One region of the Nonomuraea sp. NPDC052265 genome, then DNA from elsewhere that is predicted to be linked to it. Evidence: riboswitches for the same ligand, from Rfam matches in the RefSeq annotation. Region 1 holds a riboswitch; the other holds the start of a gene.
What was found. A riboswitch is a leader RNA that binds a small molecule or an ion and turns the genes downstream of it on or off. The one in region 1 is predicted to bind cyclic di-AMP.

Region 1 (3,660 bases):
AGGTTCTACGACGTGGACGCCTTCCTCGCCGGCCGGCAGACCCTCTACGAGCTCGACCGCCGCCTGGCCGGCGACGTCGCCGGAAAGGACCTGCTCCACCTGCAGTGCCACTTCGGCATGGACACGCTGAGCTGGGCGCGGCTCGGGGCACGGGTGACCGGCGTCGACTTCTCCCCGGTGGCGGTCGCCCGGGCCCGCGAGCTGGCGGTCAAGGCGGGGCTGGCGGCCACGTTCGTGGAGGCCGACACGCAGCGGCTGCCCGAGTCGCTGGCCGGGGGCTTCGACGTGGCGGTGGCCACGTACGGCGTGTTGTGCTGGATCGGCGACCTCGCCGCCTGGATGCGCGGCGCGGCCATGGCGCTGCGGCCCGGCGGACGGCTGGTGCTGGTCGACCTGCATCCGGCCTACGAGACGGTGGCCTCGCTCGACCCGCTGGTGGTCGACTGGCCCTACGGCGGCGGCCAGGCCCACCGCGAGACGGTGACCGGCACGTACGCCGACGCCGGGGTGGTGACCGAGGCACAGGAGACCGTCCAGTACCCGTACTCGCTGGGCGAGATCGTCACGGCGGCGGCGCGCGCCGGGCTCACGGTCGCCGAGCTGGGCGAGCACGTCGCCGCCGAGACGGACCCGCGCGGGCTGCTGCCCGAGGGCGAGGACGGCCGGTACCGGCTCCCGTTCGGGGACTCGTACCTGCCGGTCCTGTACTCGCTGGTGGCGGTCCGGTCCTGAGACGCGGCGAGCGCGCGTCCCCCGTGCGGGACGCGCGCTCGGAGCCGGGGGAGTCAGCCCGCGTACTGCGGGTAGCCGTAGCCGACGACCTGCGACGTCGGACGGACGCGCTCCTCGACCTTGCCGTTGCCGGTGTTGCCCTCGACCGTGGAGATCGTGCCGTCGCCGTTGTCCCTGGTGACGAAGCCGACGTGCTGGATGGCGTCCAGGCTCTTGCTGCCGCCCCAGGAGAAGAAGACGACGGCGCCGGGCCTGGCCTCGGTGCCCCAGCGGTCGTTGGCGGCGAACCACTTGGCGTGGGCCACGGTCCAGGCGTCCCAGCCGACCTGCGGGCGGGCGCCGGTCTGCTCGCCGACCCAGGAGACGAAGATCGAGCACCAGGGCGCGTTGAGGTACATCGCGCGGGTGCCGCCGTCGCGGGCGATGGTCTCGGCGGCGCGTTGGGAGTCGGCGTACCACTTCTGGAACTTGGTGCCACCGCCGTAGGCGTTCTCGGAGGTGCCGACCTGGGCCTTGGCCAGGGCCAGGACCTGCGCGGCGGTGACGTTGACCCGGGTCTCCTCCGCCTTGCGAACCTGGGCGGCGGCCTGCGGCGCGACCGCCGGGCGTCCGGCGGCGGCGGCCGGGTCGGCGCTGTCGGCGGTGGCCGCGGTGGCCGCGGTGGCGTGGGCGCCGATCGCGGAGGCGAGGATGGTCGCGCCGAGCGCGGCGCGGACGTAGTTGATCTTCGGGGCACGGATGGGACGGTGTTTGGCCATCGAGGGCATTACTCCTTGCTTCCATGCCGCTTACCGGGTTAGCTGACGGGTTCGGACGTGGAAGCTGCCCTACGGCACCGAAGTGCCGATTCACCCCAAAGGACGTGGGTCCCCGGTTCCGCCCGGAGGCGGATTCAGCGGTCACAGGACGATCCTGTGAAATGTCTTGCGATGGTTTGACAAAGCCGGCGGACAAACCGGACGTCTGCCGCGAGATGCCCCACAAGGTAATACATCGGGCAAGAGCAAGGCAAATGCCTAAAGGTCCAGCTAGGAGAGTTGGCCCCGCGCGTCGGCCAGAAGCCCCATCATGGCAAGGGATTCGTCAAGCGGCATGACGGCGCTCTCGGTCCGGCCCTCGGCCGTGGCGGTACGCACCTCGCGCAGTTCCCCGGCGTACCCGTTGTCGGCCGGGTCGAGCACCAGCTCCTCCGTCTCCATCGACGGCCCCGACAGCAGCACCCGCTCCGGCGCCCAGAACGGCGCCAGGATGTCGGCCCGCATCGACGTGCCCACCACGCTCGCGTCGTTGGGGTGATGCGCGAGCAGGGACACCTCCACCAGCGCCCGCCGCCCGCCCGGGTACAGCAGCACGCCGCCCGCCTCGGCGTCGACCCCGCTGGGCGCCAGCGAGCCGGTCATCCGCAGCTCCCGCGGCATGCCGAGCAGGAGCTGAGCCAGCCCGAACGGGTAGATCCCCAGGTCGAGCAGGGCCCCGCCGCCCAGCTCCGGCGCCCACAGCCGATGGGCGGGGTCGTAGGGCAGCGCGAACCCGAACGAGGCCCGCACCGAGCGGATCTCACCGAAACGCGGATCGGCCGCCACCCGCTGGATGAGCGGGTTGAAGCGCATCCACATGGCCTCCATGAGGAAGACCCCGGCCGCGCGGGCCAGCGCCACCATCCGCTCGGCGTCGGCCACGGTGGCCGCCAGCGGCTTCTCGCACAACACGGACTTGCCCGCCGCGATGGCCGCCTCGGCCACCTCCAGGTGCTGGGCGTGCGGCGTGGCGACGTAGACCGCGTCGACGGCCGGATCGGCGCACAGGGCCTCGTAGGAGCCGTAGGCCGACTCCGCGCCCAGCTCGTCGGCCAGGGCCCGCGCCCTGAGCGGGCTCCGCGAGCCGACGGCGGCCACCCGCATGCCGGGCTCGGCCGCGATGGCCGCCCCCACGGTACGCGCGATGCCGCCGGTCGCCGCTATCCCCCAGGTGAAATCTCGCACGCCCGAGATCGTAGAGCGCTCAGGTCAGGTTGAACGAGTCGGGGTCGGGCCCGATCCGCCGTCCCGCGTTCATCGCGCCGATGGCCACCAGGTCCTCGGTGTCGAGGATGAAGTCGAACACGTCGATGTTCTCCTCGATCCGGGCCGGGGTGACCGACTTGGGGATCACCACGTTGCCGAGCTGAAGGTGCCAGCGGAGCACGATCTGCGCGGGCGTCTTGCCGTACTTCTCCGACAACACGCGCAGCGCCGGGTCGGACAGCAGCCCCTTGCCCTGCCCGAGCGGGCTCCACGCCTCGGTCAGGATGCCGTTGGCCTCGTGGAAGGCCCGCATCTCGCGCTGCTGGAAGTACGGGTGCAGCTCGATCTGGTTGATCGAGGGCGTGATGTCGGTCTCGTTCATCAGCCGGGTCAGGGTGGCGACCGTGAAGTTGGAGACGCCGATGGCCTTGGCCCGGCCGTCACGGTAGATCTTCTCCAGCGCGCGCCAGGCCTGCACGTACTTGTCCTGCTGCGGGACCGGCCAGTGGATCAGGAAAAGATCTACGTAGTCGAGGCCCAGGCGGGCCAGGCTCTCGTCGAAGGCCTGCTCGGCCCGCTCGTGGTCGCCGTTCCACAGCTTGGTGGTGACGAACACCTTCTCCCGTGGCACCCCGGCGGCGCGCACGGCCCGGCCGACGCCCTCCTCGTTCTCGTAGGCGGCGGCGGTGTCGACGTGACGGTATCCGGCGCGCAGCGCGGTCGTCACGGCGTGCTCGGCGTCGTCGGCAGAGACCTGCCAGACGCCGAAGCCGAGCTGTGGTATCTGCACACCGTCGGTGTTGAGCATCAGCGAGTTCATACCCTCCATTGTTCACGTGACGTTTCTTGCTGCTTAAGCAGGCCGGGCTAGCTTGTAGCGGGTCGTGCAAGGCCATCCACCGGCTGGGGGAAACAGAGTGGTCAG
Region 2 (3,660 bases), on a different contig from region 1:
CGCAGCAGATTCAGCACGCCGTTGGCGATGAGGTTGACGGTGGTCTCGTGCCCGGCCACGAGCAGCAGCACGCAGGTCGCCAGCAGTTCGGCCTCGGTCAGCTCCTCGACGTGCGCGAGGGCGCTCAGGAGGTCCTCGCCGGGACGGTCGCGCCGCAGGGCGATCAGGCGGCGGAAGTAGTCGCGGAACTCGTTCCTGGAACGCTCCGTTTCCGACATGAGGGCATCTGTCAGCATCGGGTCAAGTCCGCGGGCAAGGGCCTCGCTCCATCCGCGGAAGCGCTCGTGGTCCTCCGGGGGCACCCCGAGCATCTCGCTGATCACCATCACCGGCAGCGGGTGGGCGAAGCCGGAAATCAGCTCCGCCTCCTCCGGCAGCCGCGCGACCAGTCCGGCGGTGATCTCCTCGACCCGCGGCCTGAGCCGTTCCACCATGCGCGGCGTGAACGCGCGGCTGACGAGGCCACGCAACCGGGTGTGATCGGGCGGGTCCATGAGCAGGAACGACCTGCCGGGCTGACCTGCCTCTTCCGCCACGGGTGCGGACGTTCCGTGACCGAACCCCGGGTCGCGCAGCACTGCCGCGCACAGCTCGTACGTGGTCACGACGAGCAGCCCGCCGCGCGTTCTGAAGATCGGCCCGGCCGCCCGCAGCTCGCGATATCGGACGTACGGATCGCGCACAAATTGCGGATCCGAGGGATCAAAACCCAGCAGGTCGGTGGCGCTCATCGGCGGCGGGACCGGGCCGCCGAATTGATCGTTTGGACCGTTCATAGCGGGTCATGGCGTGCCGACATATGCGGAGTACGTCACATATAAGTGATCATGTCAATAGCACTGGTCAAGGGCGCCGATTGTCATGCTTGACGACCTTTCCACGATGCGTTTACCTTCACCGAGACGAGCGGCTTTGCTTCGACTGAAAGGTCCAAGTTCTGCTGTTGGGGGGAGGGCTCCCGGTGGATGTGCTCACTGAAGGCGTTGAGCTGAGCCACGCGGATTTGGCGTTACTGGCTGAGCTGGCCAGAGGAGTGACCGTCGACCGGGTCGGCAGACGGCTGGATATCAGCGGACGGACCGTGCGCCGGAGACTGCGAGGCATCTGCGACCGCATAGGCGTGGCCACGGCGATCGAGGCCGTGGCCTGGGCGGCGCGCCGCCAGCTCATCTAGCGGCGCGCGGTCCGAAGTGGTTCGCCGATCAGTCCGCGATGCGCACGCCGCCGGCGAACGGCCGCCTGTCGATCGAGGCGATCCGCACGACGTCGCCCGTCTGCGGGGCGTGGACCATCATGCCGCCGCCGATGTAGATGCCGACGTGGTGCAGGTCGCTGTAGAAGAAGACCAGGTCGCCGGGGCGGAGCTCGTCGCGGTCGACGTGCGTGCCGGCCGTCCACTGGTCGCCGGTGTAGTGGGGGAGCGAGATGCCCACGCGCTGGTAGGCGGCCATCACCAGGCCGGAGCAGTCGTAGGAGCGCGGCCCTTCCGCGCCCCACACGTACGGCTTGAGCTGCTGGGTGAGGGCCCACTTGGCGGCCTGGGCGGCCTTGCCGTCGCCGATGACCGGCAGGTTGACGCGTACGGCGCGGGTGCCGGGCCGGCCGGCCTCGCCGACGGCCCGCCGGTAGAGGTTGCTCTCGACCTTGGTGACCAGCTTGGTGATCTTCGAGCGCCTGCCCTCCAGATCGCTGACGAGCTTCTGGACCTCGGCGATGCGGGTCTTGGCGCCGGCCCTGGCCCGCTCGGCGGCCTCCATGGCCTTGGCGAGCTGGTTGACCTCCTCGCCCTGCTGCTGTTCGAGCGCGTACGTGGTCGCGGCCCGGTCGAGGAAGGTCTCGGGGTCGTCGGACTGGGCGAAGACCAGGGCCTTGTCCAGGCCGCCGGTGATGTAGGCGTTCTGGGCCAGCAACGTGGCCCTGGCGCGCTTGGCGGCCAGGTCGGACTCGCTGGTGGCCAGGATCTTCTGGGCGGCGTCGTTGGCCTTCTGCGCGGCCTTCAGCCGTTCGCGCTGCCCGTTGTACTCCTCGGTCAGCGTCTCGATCTCTTCGTGCATCTTCTCGACCTGGTCGGCCAGGTCGGAGAGCGACGGTTTCGGGTCGGCGGCGGCGGAACCGACGGGGACGGCGAACAGGATCGCGGCGACGGCGGCGCCGATGACGCCGAGGCGCCGTGAGCGCCCGGCCTGTTCCCGGGGGCGGGCGTGCCTGCCTCCCGACTTCCCTCCGCGGTCGAGCGTCCGCTTCACCAACCAAGCTCCTCTCATCGACGCCGGCCGGGTTAGCTGACGGGTTCGGGCCGGAGCAGCCCTACCGAGATGATCGGATTCACCCCGAGTGGTGGCGCGAGGTGCTCGCCACCGGTGGTTCCCCGGCTTCCCTCGCGGGAATTGGGCGTGTCTTTCCGCGCGCATTACGCGGAGAACATCGTCGCTGGACACTAATGCACTCCGGGTTCACGCTCAACCGGAACTGCCGAGTCTGTAGAGGTTTCACAACTGAAGGGTCACAAGGTGATCTCGTGGGTAGCCGTACGGAAGCGGGCTTCTGCACCTTTTGTCCAGCATTTGGGGGGCTGAGGGCTGGAGGAAGGCTCCAAGTCAGTGCGTGTTCATCTGACCACGGCATGTGATGAGATGCCCGAGACGTGGGATTTAGGGCTGAGCCGTAATGAGATCTGTACCCTGGAGAGCCATGGAGCAGGTGGCCGAAGTGGCAGTCCCCGAGACCGCGGTCGTGGTCAGGCGTGCCCGCACGCCCGACGTGCGCGCGATCAGGCGTCTCGTGGACACCTACGCGGGCGCGGGGCCGCGGCTCCTGGAGAAGGCCACGGTCACGCTGTACGAGGACGTCCAGGAGTTCTGGGTGGCCGAGCGGAGCGGGGAGGTCGTCGGCTGCGGCGCGCTCCACGTGCTCTGGGAGGACCTCGCCGAGGTCCGTACGGTGGCGGTCGATCCCGCGTGCCGGGGAACGGGGGTCGGGCATCGGATCGTCTCGGCACTCGTCCGGCAGGCGAAGGATCTGGGGCTGCGGCGTGTATTCTGTCTGACTTTTGAGGTCGACTTCTTCGCGAGGCACGGTTTCCGCCCCATCCAGGGCACACCGGTCTCACCCGAGGTCTACGCCGAGTTGCTGGCCTCGTACGACGAGGGTGTGGCGGAGTTCCTTGATCTGGAGCACGTCAAACCGAACACCCTTGGCAACACCCGCATGCTGCTGCATCTGACATCGGGTGACGCGGACCTTGACCACTTGGAAAGGTGATTGTTGATACCTATGTCGATACGTTGGGCAGCACAGGCATGTGTCCTGACACGTGCCACATGCGCACTCGAAGCGAGGTGACACGGTGAGCACCGGACAGCCGCCGTATCCACAGGACGAATCCGGCGAGAACCCCGAGTACGGGCAGCACCAGGGCCGTCGCCCCGGTGAACCCGACCCGGACGTGACTGTGGTCGGCTACCGGGCGGACGACGCCTACGGCCAGCCCCCATATGGCCAGCAGCAGCAACAGGGCTATGGCCAGCAACCCCAATATGGTCAGCAACCGCAGCAGTACGGTCAGCAGCAGGGCTCCGGCCAGCAGCCCCAGTACGGCCAGCAGCAGGGATATGGCCAGCAGCAGGGCTACGGCCAGCAGCAGGGCTACGGCCAGCAGCC

Region 2: it holds a riboswitch for cyclic di-AMP, as region 1 does, so the genes downstream of both, ACIHAD_RS36245 (NlpC/P60 family protein) here and ACIHAD_RS16385 (CHAP domain-containing protein) in region 1, are expected to answer to the same signal.

The regions. Positions count from the first base shown of each region.
Region 1 covers NZ_JBIUBJ010000004.1:600,465-604,124, reverse strand. Annotated here, with positions in the region: gene ACIHAD_RS16390 (class I SAM-dependent methyltransferase) at 1-732, shown strand, start outside; gene ACIHAD_RS16385 (CHAP domain-containing protein) at 786-1,490, opposite strand; cyclic di-AMP (ydaO/yuaA leader) riboswitch at 1,503-1,640, opposite strand; gene ACIHAD_RS16380 (Gfo/Idh/MocA family protein) at 1,761-2,714, opposite strand; gene ACIHAD_RS16375 (aldo/keto reductase) at 2,734-3,555, opposite strand; gene ACIHAD_RS16370 (hypothetical protein) at 3,653-3,660, shown strand, end outside.
Region 2 covers NZ_JBIUBJ010000017.1:48,935-52,594, forward strand. Annotated here, with positions in the region: gene ACIHAD_RS36235 (cytochrome P450) at 1-776, opposite strand, end outside; gene ACIHAD_RS36240 (LuxR C-terminal-related transcriptional regulator) at 962-1,174, shown strand; gene ACIHAD_RS36245 (NlpC/P60 family protein) at 1,203-2,246, opposite strand; cyclic di-AMP (ydaO/yuaA leader) riboswitch at 2,253-2,404, opposite strand; gene ACIHAD_RS36250 (amino-acid N-acetyltransferase) at 2,692-3,261, shown strand; gene ACIHAD_RS36255 (RDD family protein) at 3,347-3,660, shown strand, end outside.